DNA from 3 places in the Bradyrhizobium sp. F1.13.3 genome. Region 1 is predicted to be linked to each of the others. Evidence: riboswitches for the same ligand, from Rfam matches in the RefSeq annotation. Region 1 holds a riboswitch; each other region holds the start of a gene.
The links. A riboswitch is a leader RNA that binds a small molecule or an ion and turns the genes downstream of it on or off. The one in region 1 is predicted to bind cobalamin.
Positions count from the first base shown of each region.

Region 2: it holds a riboswitch for cobalamin, as region 1 does, so the genes downstream of both, ABIB66_RS03360 (TonB-dependent receptor) here and ABIB66_RS28150 (TonB-dependent receptor) in region 1, are expected to answer to the same signal.
Region 3: it holds a riboswitch for cobalamin, as region 1 does, so the genes downstream of both, ABIB66_RS03340 (energy-coupling factor ABC transporter permease) here and ABIB66_RS28150 (TonB-dependent receptor) in region 1, are expected to answer to the same signal.

Region 1 is NZ_JBEPRI010000012.1:661-4,385, reverse strand. Features, by position in the region: gene ABIB66_RS28160 (TonB-dependent receptor) at 1-523, shown strand, start outside; gene ABIB66_RS28155 (DUF4198 domain-containing protein) at 520-1,311, shown strand; cobalamin riboswitch at 1,456-1,662, shown strand; gene ABIB66_RS28150 (TonB-dependent receptor) at 1,930-3,725, shown strand, end outside.
Region 2 is NZ_JBEPRI010000001.1:742,219-745,943, forward strand. Features, by position in the region: gene cobT (nicotinate-nucleotide--dimethylbenzimidazole phosphoribosyltransferase) at 1-684, shown strand, start outside; gene ABIB66_RS03355 (histidine phosphatase family protein) at 685-1,257, opposite strand; cobalamin riboswitch at 1,330-1,530, shown strand; gene ABIB66_RS03360 (TonB-dependent receptor) at 1,647-3,725, shown strand, end outside.
Region 3 is NZ_JBEPRI010000001.1:738,122-741,846, forward strand. Features, by position in the region: gene ABIB66_RS03330 (cobyrinic acid a,c-diamide synthase CobB) at 1-1,210, shown strand, start outside; gene cobA (uroporphyrinogen-III C-methyltransferase) at 1,207-1,938, shown strand; cobalamin riboswitch at 1,984-2,203, shown strand; gene ABIB66_RS03340 (energy-coupling factor ABC transporter permease) at 2,241-2,918, shown strand; gene cobF (precorrin-6A synthase (deacetylating)) at 2,964-3,713, shown strand.

The sequences.
Region 1 (3,725 bases):
CAAGGCCCAGCGCAGCGGATATGACGTCGACGCCCGCTGGTTCGTACTCAGAGACCCGGTCAACGAGGTGTCCCTGTTCGCCAATTTTGTCGGGATATCGGCGCGCCTCATCGATGCAGCTCCTTCGTACTTCGTCCCGAACGTGCCGGACTACGTTGCCAATATCGGCGTCGACTTCAAGCTCGCGACGGGCAATGCGCAAACGGTGTCCGGCTCCGCCTACGTCACCTTCGTGGGCAAGAAGAACCTGACGCAGGATGGGCTCATCACGACCTCGCCGTACTCGCGCGTGACCGGGAAGCTTGCTTATTCATGGCCCGAGGGTTGGACAGCGTTCACGCAGGCTACCTGGTATCCCGGCGATCGTGTGAGCGAGATCGCAATCAATTTCGGCGATCCGGTGGGGGCAAAAACTTCCGACATCTTCGTGAGCGCGCAGCCGACACTCGCCGTGCTGGCGGGTGTGACCTATCGCTTCCCGACCGCCATGGCGGCGGCCGCCCCAAAGCTGGTAACTAAATGATCGATTCCCGTCTCGTTAAATGCCTGCCGCTCGCGATCGCCCTGCTGCTCGGCTCGCTCGCTCCGTCACTCGCCCACGATGTCTGGCTCACTCTGTCGGGACCGGCGAGCGCTCGCCGTGTCGTCGTCAACTACGGTCATCCCGACGACCGTCCTCCCGCGTTCGCAGACAAGGTCGTGGACATCTTTGCGATCACGCAGAGCGGGCGCAGCTCGCTTCTGGACGGTCTTGCGGCCGCGTCGGAAAACGGCTTCCAGATCGCAAGAACAAAGCCGTTCCTCGATGACGGCCATACGCTGCTTGCAGCCCGCTACGACAATGGCTTCTGGATCAAGACGACGGGCGGCGTCTTCCGGAATGCCACGCGGCGCTTGGTGCCAGACGCAGTTGAAAGCGTCTGGTCCGCTAAGTTCGCAAAGGCCATCACGGGAGCCGATGCGCCGTGGCCCGAGCTGCTTGGACATGACCTGGAGCTTGTGCCGCTATCGGACCCGGCCAAAGTCCAGCCGGGGGAGGCACTCAAGATTAAGGTACTGTTTCGCGGCAAGCCGCTGTCAGATGCGGAGGTCGAACGCAGCGACGGCAAAACCCCCGTCGCGGAGAAAGACATACCTACATTCAAGACCGACGCCGATGGCATAGTGACAATTCCCATCGCCAAGCCCGGCCCCCATCTGCTGGTGATAGATCATCGTGCCGCCCCATCGGTTACACCGGATCAAGCGACCGCCGACCTTTACAATGCAACGCTCTGGTTTGGTGTGATCGCCAGCGAGAGGGGGCGGTAGCTCGTCGGCCTCACAGCTTCTGGAAAAGGCTATCCTGTTCACCGGCCCGAGCCGCCGGTCGGGCAAACCAGCAACACACTGGTACGATTTGAACGACGGCATGCGTGAAGGGCCACACGAATATTGACGGCCCATCGCGCAGATGCCACCTTCGTGACCGGTAGTGTCTGCAAGGACTCTTCAAGGGAATGCGGTGCGTCCGTCTCGGCGGGCAATTCCGCGGCTGCCCCCGCAACTGTAAGCGGATAGCCGACGACCAAACGAACCACTGGAGCCCTGCTCGGGCTCTGGGAAGGCGGTCGAAGGCGATGACCCGCGAGCCAGGAAACCTGCTGCCAGCCATAAGTCACGCGCGAACGCATTGGGCGGGGTGCCTCGATGTCGGACAACTAGCCGGTGCATCTGCCGCTTGGGGCGAAGGCAGGTGACTAAGGCAACCGCGGTGACGGTTTGTTTGCGTCGCCGCAGAGCGTTCTTGTGCAACATCTTCATTTCGGCAGCGGCATTGCGCCGGCATTTTCGCTTGACGATAGGGGCATCTCTCAGGGCCTCACACGCAGCATCCAGCGGACGAGGTCTGCCTGGCTGGTCTTGCTGCTCTCTACGTCGCTGTGCCCCATGGCAAGAGCGCAGACCGCCGCCCGGGATACCTCCCGAGAGGTGGAGCCCGTGATCGTCTCACCACCTGCTGCGCGGCGGGCTCCCGGCGTCAGCGCGGGCGCTCAAAAGCCGCGGACGGCCCGCCGCGCCCCGGGGCGCAATCTGTCCGGTCCGGTCGTCGCCGTCCCAGCAACCCAGCCATTGAGCGGCCCGATTCAGACGCCGCTGAACACGGCCGCCGTCACCGACGTCGGCTCCCGGCTCGGAATCACGGCGCGGCAAATGCCCGCGACCGTCGAGGTCATCGACCAGCGCGTTATGCAGGAACTTGGCATCCGGACGACCACCGACGTCGCCAAAGCGGCGGCCGGCGTGACCGGCGGCGACGCTCCGGGTGCACCCGCCATCTTCTCAATGCGGGGGTTTTCCGGCGACCAGATCAGCACTCTGTACAACGGCATCCCAATCGGCCCATCGACCATGACCGGCCGCCCCATGGATGTCGCCGGATTGCAGCAGGTGGAGATCATCAAGGGGCCGGATTCACTCGTAGCCGGCTTAGGGGCGACCGGCGGCGCGATCAATTACGTCACCAAGGCGCCGCACACCGGGCCTGTTATCAATGACACCTTCACCTCCTACGATTCCTTCAACGGTTATCGCGCTGGCTATGGCTCTGGCGGCAGCACACTGATCGACGGGCTCGACTACCGCTTCGACATCAGTCATTTCAACAACAAGGGATTTATCGACGACACTTATTCGAAGCTCAGCAATGTCTCGGGCCAGCTGAACTATCGCGTCAACGACAGCCTGAAGGTCTGGGGCGCGGCCGAGTACAGGCAGGACAAGGACCGCTTCTATTGGGGCACGCCTCTGGTGCCGGCCAATGCGCCGGGCATTGTGCCGACATCAGGCGTCGTCTCGGGCCAGTGGAGCAACTACTACCTCAGCGGCGGCACGCCGGTCCCGGTGACGGTCGATGCGCGCACGCTGACGACGAACTATAACGTGCTCGACAATCGCAGCGGGGCGAACGAGCTGTGGCTGCGAAGCGGCTTTCAATGGGACATCACCAACAACATCTCCCTCAAGAGCCAGGTCTACGGCTATGACGCCCACCGGCACTGGTTCAATAACGAGATCACCTCATTTGATCAGACCGTAGGCAATTTCGCGGGCGCGCAGAGCATCTATCGCGAGCGCCTGGCGCTCGATCACGCGCAACGGCTCTACGGCAACATCACAGACCTTACCGTCAATTCCAATCTGGCCGGCATGGATAACCGTTTCGTCGCCACCGTGGCTGCGAGCAGCTCGCAATTCAACGTCTCGCAGGACACGCTGTTCTCATCGGACTACGTCGATCTCCTCAATCCGGATCGCGGCCTCTATGGCCCGCGCAGCGACGAGAAGATCTACACGCACCTCGACACGACCTCCCTGTCGTTTGAGGACCGGCTCAAACTGACCTCGACCTTCGCCCTGATCGGCGGCATCCGGTTCGAGGACATCAAGCTGGACCGCGCGCGGTTTGATCCCGGTGGAGTGCTTGAATCCGCTAAGGGCTATCCCTTCTCGACGACGTTCAATCCCGTAACCGGCCGCATCGGCTACACCTGGGACGTCGCCCCTGGCGTGATGCTGTACAGCCAGTACGCGACTGCGGCAGACCCGACGGTGGCCAACATTTTCATCCTGGCGCCGTCGGTGCCGCTGCTCCTGACGACATCGCGGACCTATGAGACCGGGGTGAAACTGCAATCGGCCGACAAGCGCGCCGAGGCCACATTCTCGGCCTTCGACATCGAGCG
Region 2 (3,725 bases), on a different contig from region 1:
ATCGTGACCGACAAGCCGCGCAGCGGCACGCGCGATTTCAGCGTCGAAGCTGCGCTCACCTCCACAGAGCTGGCATTTGCGCTCGAAGCCGGCCGACGTGCGGTGGCGCGCGCGCAGGCCGGACAGCCCGATCTTCTGATCTTCGGCGAGATGGGCATCGGCAACACCACGACATCGGCGGCGATCGCGGCCGGCTTGCTGGGCGTGAGCGCCGGGGAGATCGCGGGCAGCGGCACCGGGATCGACGCGGCCGGCCGTACGCATAAGGCGCGGGTGATCGACACTGCGATCGCACGCCGTGGCGTTGCGGGCGCTTCGCCCGAAAAGATCCTGTGCGCCGTCGGCGGTCTCGAGATCGCGGCCATCTGCGGTGCCCTTATCGCCGCTGCACAGCGCCGCATCCCCGTGTTGATCGACGGCTTTATCGTGTCGGTCGCGGCGTTGGCGGCGGCGCGGCTCAACCCCTCGTGCCAGCCTTTCTTGCTGGCCTCGCATCAATCCGCCGAGCAGGGACATCGGCTGGTGCTGCGCGCGCTGAATGTGCAACCGCTGATCAGCCTCGATCTCAGGCTCGGCGAAGGATCGGGCGCGGCCATCGCGCTGCCGCTGGTGCGGTCGGCTTGCGCGCTCCACAACGGCATGGCGACCTTTGCGCAGGCCAATGTGCCGGATCGTCCGGCCTGATTAAATCATCGGCTGATTGACCGAGACGACGCGCCAGCCGGTCGCGAGCCGGTCGATCCGGGTCAGCGACAGCGGATCGATCACAAAGCGGAGCGCCGCTTGTGGCGTCAGATCCAGCGCGATGCAAAGCGCCGCGCGGATCGTGCCGGAATGCACGACGAGCGTTGCGGCGCCGGCGCCGATCTTTGACAGACCTAACCGGACGCGCGCGACCTGTTCCTCGAAGCTTTCGCCGCCCGGCGGCCGTCCGCGCGCCGCATCGCTCCAGAACCGTGCATAGGCCTCGCCACCGGTCGCGGCGAGTTCGTCATGCCGACGGCCGGTCCAGTCACCAAAATCTTGCTCGCGGAATCCGTCCAGCTGCAGCGGCTCGAGCCCCAGCGCGCGGGCCGTTTCAACCGTGCGCCGCGACGGGCTCGCATAGCTCGTGGCGTCCCGCGGCAGGCGGTGTCGCAGAGCCTCGAGCTGCGCTCGAGCGCCGAGATCGGCCGGCGCGTCGGCTGCGTGGATCGTCCCTGGGACGCCATCGACGGGCGCGTGCCGTATCAGCCAGAGGAAGGTCTCGCCTTCCATGCTTATCTCCAAGGAAACTGGTCGTTGTGGCAATAACGCCGCAACTGGCACATTGACTCTGTCTGGATCGTAATCCTAGATGCTCGCGACGGTTTCCCCGAGAGGGGATGAAAAGGGAATGCGGTGCGGGGACGTTGTCCCCAATGCCGTGGCTGCCCCCGCAACTGTAGCGGCGAATCTTGCGTCACGTGCCACTGGGTATCTCGGTCCCGGGAAGGCGATGCAAGGTACTGACCCGCGAGCCAGGAGACCTGCCGTCAGCCGTGGTCACACGCGAAGATGTCGGTCGGGGAGTACAGACATTCGGCTTCATCGGAAGGCTGGAAGCCGGAAGATGGGACCTTGGTTCGCTGTGACGTGCCACTGACGTCACTCCGAGGTCCAAGACGGTGTCTCCTGTTCGCATTGTACGACCGCGTGCATTCCTGCTCGCATCCGCGGCGCTCACATCCTTTGTCATCCTTGATGCTCCCGCCGCACTGGCCCAGCAGGCCCCGGAACCTCTGCCGCCGGTCGAGGTAACGCCCGCCCAATCCCGCAAGCAGGCCAAGCCCGCCGCGCGGGAGGCGCAGGGCCCACGTCGCGCAGCAGCGCGCCGGCCGGTGACTGCATCCGCAGTGCCCAAGCCTGTCGTGCCGATCGCAGCGGCGCAAACGCCGCTCAACACCAACGTAGTCGCCGAAAGCGCCTCGCGCCTCGGCCTGACCGTGCGCGAAACGCCCGCGACCGTGGAGGTGATCTCGGCCGCAACCATGCGTGAGCAGGGCTATCGCACCGTGTCCGACGTCGCGCAGGGAGCGGTGGGCGTCACATCCGGCGACAATCCGGCCGAGCCCTCGGCGTTCTCCATGCGCGGCTTCACCAACAGCCAGATCAACACGCTCTACAACGGCATCAAGATCGGTCCGCAGAACATGACCTCGCGGATCACCGACACGGCCAATCTGGAGGCCGTCGAATTCCTGAAAGGCCCGGCGTCGCTGATCTCGGGCGAGGGCGCCGCCGGCGGTGCGATCAACTTCGTCACCAAGCAGCCGCACACCGGTCCGATCCGGAACGAGGCGGATTTCTCCTGGGATTCGCTGAACTCGTTCCGGGCGCATTACGGCTCGGGCGGCAGCACCAATGTGCAGGGGCTGGACTACCGCTTCGACGTCAGCCGTTCCTCGCTCAACGGCTTTGCCGACGACACCAACACCAAGACGCTCGACGTGTCGGGCCAGCTCAACTACCGCTTCTCCGACAGCCTCAAGGTCTGGGGTGCGATCGAGTATCGGGAAGATCGCTCGAAAGCCTATTGGGGTGCGCCGCTGGTGCCGATCGCGTTCAGCGGCTCGCATGCGACGATGGGGATCGTGTCCGGCAATTACGTCTCGAACTACAATAAAACCAATCTCGGCCCGGTCACGATCGATGATCGCACCTTCAACACCAACTACAACGTCCTCGACAATCGCAACGTCGCACAGGAGGTCTGGCTGCGCGGCGGCTTCGAGCTGAAGCTCGCGCCCGACCTGACGCTGAAGAGCCAGGCCTATGGTTATGGCGCAGAGCGCACGTGGTTCAATAATGAGGTCGAGGCGTTCAATTCCGGTACCAACATGGTTGACCGTGAGCGCTTCTATGTTGCGCACGGCCAACGCCTGGTCGGCAACATCACCGACCTGATCTGGGATACGAATATCGCCGGCTTTGACAACCGCTTGGTCACGACGTTGTCCTCGAGCTACCTTGATTTCGTGAGGCCGGGCGCCGCAAATTTTCCCGGCGATTCCGTTCCGCTGGTCGATCCGCCTCGCGGCTATTGCGGCCTGCTCACCATTCAGCAGCAGACCGCGCGGATCGACAACGAGGCGCTGTCATTCGAGGACCGGCTGAAGCTCACGCGCAGCTTCGCGCTGGTTGGCGGCCTGCGCGTCGAGCATATCGGGCTCGACCGCAATTCGACCGACAAGTTCGGTCTGGAGAAGGCGAACTTCCCGTTCTCGCAATCCTGGGTCCCGACAACGGGGCGCATCGGTTACACATGGGAAGCCGTTCCGGGCCTGACCTTCTTCAGCCAATATGCGACCGGCGCCGACATCGCAGCCAACAACATCTTCCTGCTCAATCCGACCGATCCGCTCAACCTGACCACCGCGCGCACCTACGAAACCGGCGTCAAGCACCTGTTCTGGGACAACCGGGCGGAGTGGTCGTTCTCGGCCTATGACATCCTGCGCAAGAACGTCTATGCCGCGGCCGGCGGCATGCAGCTCAACCTTGCCGGACGGCAGGAGTCGAAGGGCGTCGAGCTTGCCGCGTCCGTGCGTCCGATCGAGCCTCTGCGCCTCTGGGGCAACATCGCCTATGTCGATGCGCGCTACGCCGACTACGATTTTGTCGGCGGCTCGTTTTCCGGCAACACGCCGCCGAACGTGCCGCGCGTCGTCGCCAATGCCGGCGCGTCCTACCGGTTCTTCACGCCC
Region 3 (3,725 bases), on a different contig from region 1:
GCAGTGCTTCAAGAGCGGCCCCGATTACATCGATCCCGCGTTTCATGCAGCCGCGACAGGACGCGCTTCGGTCAACCTCGACAGCTGGGCGATGGATCGCGGGACAATCTCGCATCTCGTCAGTCGCGGCATTGACGCCGATGTCGTGCTGGCCGAAGGCTCGATGGGCTTGTTCGACGGCGTGGCCGCGCGAGGCGTCTGCGGCACCGGGGCGACCGCCGACATTGCAGAGATGCTGGACTGGCCGGTGCTGCTGGTGATCGATCCCTCGGGACAGGCGCAAACGGCGGCGGCGATCGCCGCGGGCCTTCGCGACTATCGTCCCGGCGTGCGGCTCGCAGGCGTCGTGCTCAATCGCGTTGCGAGCCCCCGCCACGAAGCTCTCGTGCGGCATGCGCTGCTGGATGCCGGCATCGCCGTGTTCGGCGCGCTGCCGCGCCATGCCGAGATCAGCCTGCCGAAACGGCATCTCGGGCTGGTGCAGGCCGAGGAGCAGGCGGAGATCGGCAAGCTGATCGACGAGGCCGCGCGCTTCGTCGCCGAGCACGTCGATCTCGACGCAGTGCTGCGTTCGGCTGCCACCTGGTTGCCACAACCCGTCGCGAGCGGCATCAACGTGACGCCGCCCGGCCAGCGCATTGCGTTGGCCCGTGACGCCGCGTTCTCCTTCGTCTATCCGCATATGCTGGAAGCGTGGCGCGCGGCGGGTGCGGAGATATCGACATTCTCGCCGCTTGCCGATGAAGGCCCTGATCCGAGTGCCGATGTGTGCTGGCTGCCCGGCGGCTATCCCGAGCTGCAGGCCGGCAAGATCGCGGCCAATGCGCGCTTCCACACCGGATTGCGCGGCTTCGCCGAAACGCGCCCGGTGCACGGCGAATGCGGAGGCTATATGGTGCTGGGCACCGCTTTGACCGACGCCGACGGCATCCGCCACGAGATGACGGGTCTGCTCGGCCTGGAGACGAGCTTTGCCAAGCGCCGCATGCATCTGGGCTATCGTCTAGCCGAACTCGCCACGCCGATGCCGGGTCATCAGGCCGGTGCACGCCTGCGTGGCCACGAATTCCACTATTCGACGATCCTCGCGCAGCCCGACACGCCGCTGGCGGTCGTGCACGACGCGACAGGCGCGGTCATCGCCGAGACCGGCTCGCGGCGGGGACAAGCCACTGGCACGTTCTTCCATCTGATCGCGGAGGACCGGTGAGCGGTTTTGTGTCCTTCGTCTCCGCCGGCCCCGGCGATCCCGAGCTCCTCACGCTCAAGGGTGCCGCGCGGCTGCGCGAGGCCGACGTCGTGCTCTATGACGATCTTGCTTCGGGCGCGATCCTCGATCTGGCCCGGCCGGGCGCCAATCTTGTTGCAGTGGGAAAGCGGGCGGGACGGGCCTCGACCAAGCAGCACCATGTCAACCGCCTGCTGGTCGACTATGCCGTAACAGGCGCGCGCGTGGTGCGATTGAAGTCGGGCGATGCCGGCATCTTTGGCCGGCTCGAGGAGGAGCTCGAGACGCTGCGTGAAGCGGGCATCGGCTACGAGATCATTCCGGGCGTCACCACGGCCTGTGTCGCTGCGGCCCAGGCCGGCATTCCCCTGACCCGGCGCCATACCTCGCGGCGGGTGCAGTTCATCACGGGCGCGGACGTCACCGGCGAGCTGCCGCCAGACCTCAATTGGGCAGCGCTGGCCGATCCCGAGGCGACGACCGTGGTCTATATGGGCCGGCGGACGTTTCCGGCGTTGGTCGCCAAATTGATCGAGCACGGCCTCGCCCCAACCACGCCGGCGCTGTTTGCCGAATCGCTCGGCCGTCCCGACGAGCGGTTGGTTCGCACCACCATTTCGGAACTTGCCGAGCAGCTTGCGCGGGGCGGAGCGGCCTCCACGGCGGCCGTCATCCTGTTCGGCGCGCTGGCGGGGGATTATCCGTCATGACGCTCTCGGCCGCCCTTCACCCCTTGACGCCCGGCTGGCGAAAGGGGCACACAGGAGAGGCATGGTGCTCGACGCGGCGCAAAGCGCCGGAGCATAATCGGGAATGGGGATGGGCGGACCCAGTTGCGGCGCCCAAAACCCCAGCCGCCCCCGCGACTGTAAGCGGTGAGGGACTTCGATCAGCCACTGGGCCGCAAGGTTCGGGAAGGCCGGAGACTCCCAGTGAACCGCGAGCCAGGAGACCGGCCGTGCACGTTTTGAGGCCAAGGCCGTCGGGTGTGACGGCAAGAAGGATCTGAGCCATGCATATCGAACCCGGACTAGTCTCGGACGCCAAGCTCGTGCTGAGTTACGCAACCGGCATCGCCGTCGGCGGCGTTGCCTTGAAGCTCGCGGTCGAGACCGTGCGCGAGCAGGGTATCACGTCGTTCGCGGCGCGCACGCTCGCCACTACGGGACTTGTATTTGTCTTCTTCGAGATCCTGCCGCACTTCCCGGTCGGCGTGTCCGAAGTGCACTTCATCCTCGGCTCGACCTTGTTCCTGCTGTTTGGAGCGGCGCCCGCGGCGTTCGGCCTCGCGTTCGGCCTGCTGTTCCAGGGCATCTTCTTCGAGCCGCCCGACCTGCCGCAATATGGCATGAACGTCACCACGCTGCTGGTGCCGCTGTTCGGGATCCAGGCGATCGCCACGCGGATCATTTCGCGCAACACGGCCTATGTCGATCTGAAGTACCGCCAGGCGCTGGCGCTTTCGACGACCTATCAGGCGGGTGTCATCGCCTGGGTGGCGTTCTGGGCGATTTATGGATCGGGCTTCGGCGCGACCAACCTCGCCAACATCGCGACCTTCGCGGCGTCCTATGCGCTGGTCATCGTGATCGAGCCGCTCGCCGATCTCGGCGTGCTGGCGCTGGCGAAGTCGTTGCGCGGCGTCACCGCGTCCGGCCTCGTCACACCGCGTTTGCACAACGCGGCCTAGAGACAAGCGAAAGGGCGGCCGTCATGGCCGCCCTTCGCGGGCACGATGCTCACGCTCTCCCTGATAGGCATCGGTTGCGGCGATCCCGAGCGGCTCACGCGCGCCGCGATCACTGCCATCAACGCGGCCGATCTCGTCCTGATCCCGCGCAAGGGGACGGCCAAGTCCGACCTCGCCGATCTCAGGCGGACGATCTGCGCGGATGTGCTCACCAACGATAAGACGCGCGTTGCCGAGTTCGATCTGCCCGTGCGCGACGCCGCTGAAGCGGACTACCGCAAGGGCGTGGACGATTGGCACGATGCCGTGGCTGCGGCTTGGTCGCAGACGATCGCAGATCATCTCAAAGGCGAGGGCAAGGTCGCGCTGCTGATCTGGGGCGATCCCTCGCTTTATGATTCCTCGCTGCGCATCGCGCGGCGGCTCAATCCCTCGCCGAAAATCGAGGTTGTTCCCGGCATCACCTCGATCCAGGCGCTGTGCGCGGCGCATGCGATTCCGCTCAACGACATCGGCGAGCCGTTTCTGGTTACAACCGGACGCCGCTTGCGCGATGGCGGCTGGCCGGCAGGTGTCGATACCGTGGTGGTGATGCTCGACGGCGGCACGGCATTCCAGTCGCTCGATCCGGCGGGCCTGCACATCTGGTGGGGCGCCTATCTCGGCATGGCCGATCAGATTATCATGTCCGGCGCGCTGGCCGAGATCGGCCCGCGTATCGTCGCGGTGCGGCAAGAGGCGCGCGAACGGCACGGCTGGATCATGGACAATTACATCCTCAAGCGCAGGCCGTGAGGCAAGCGAGGC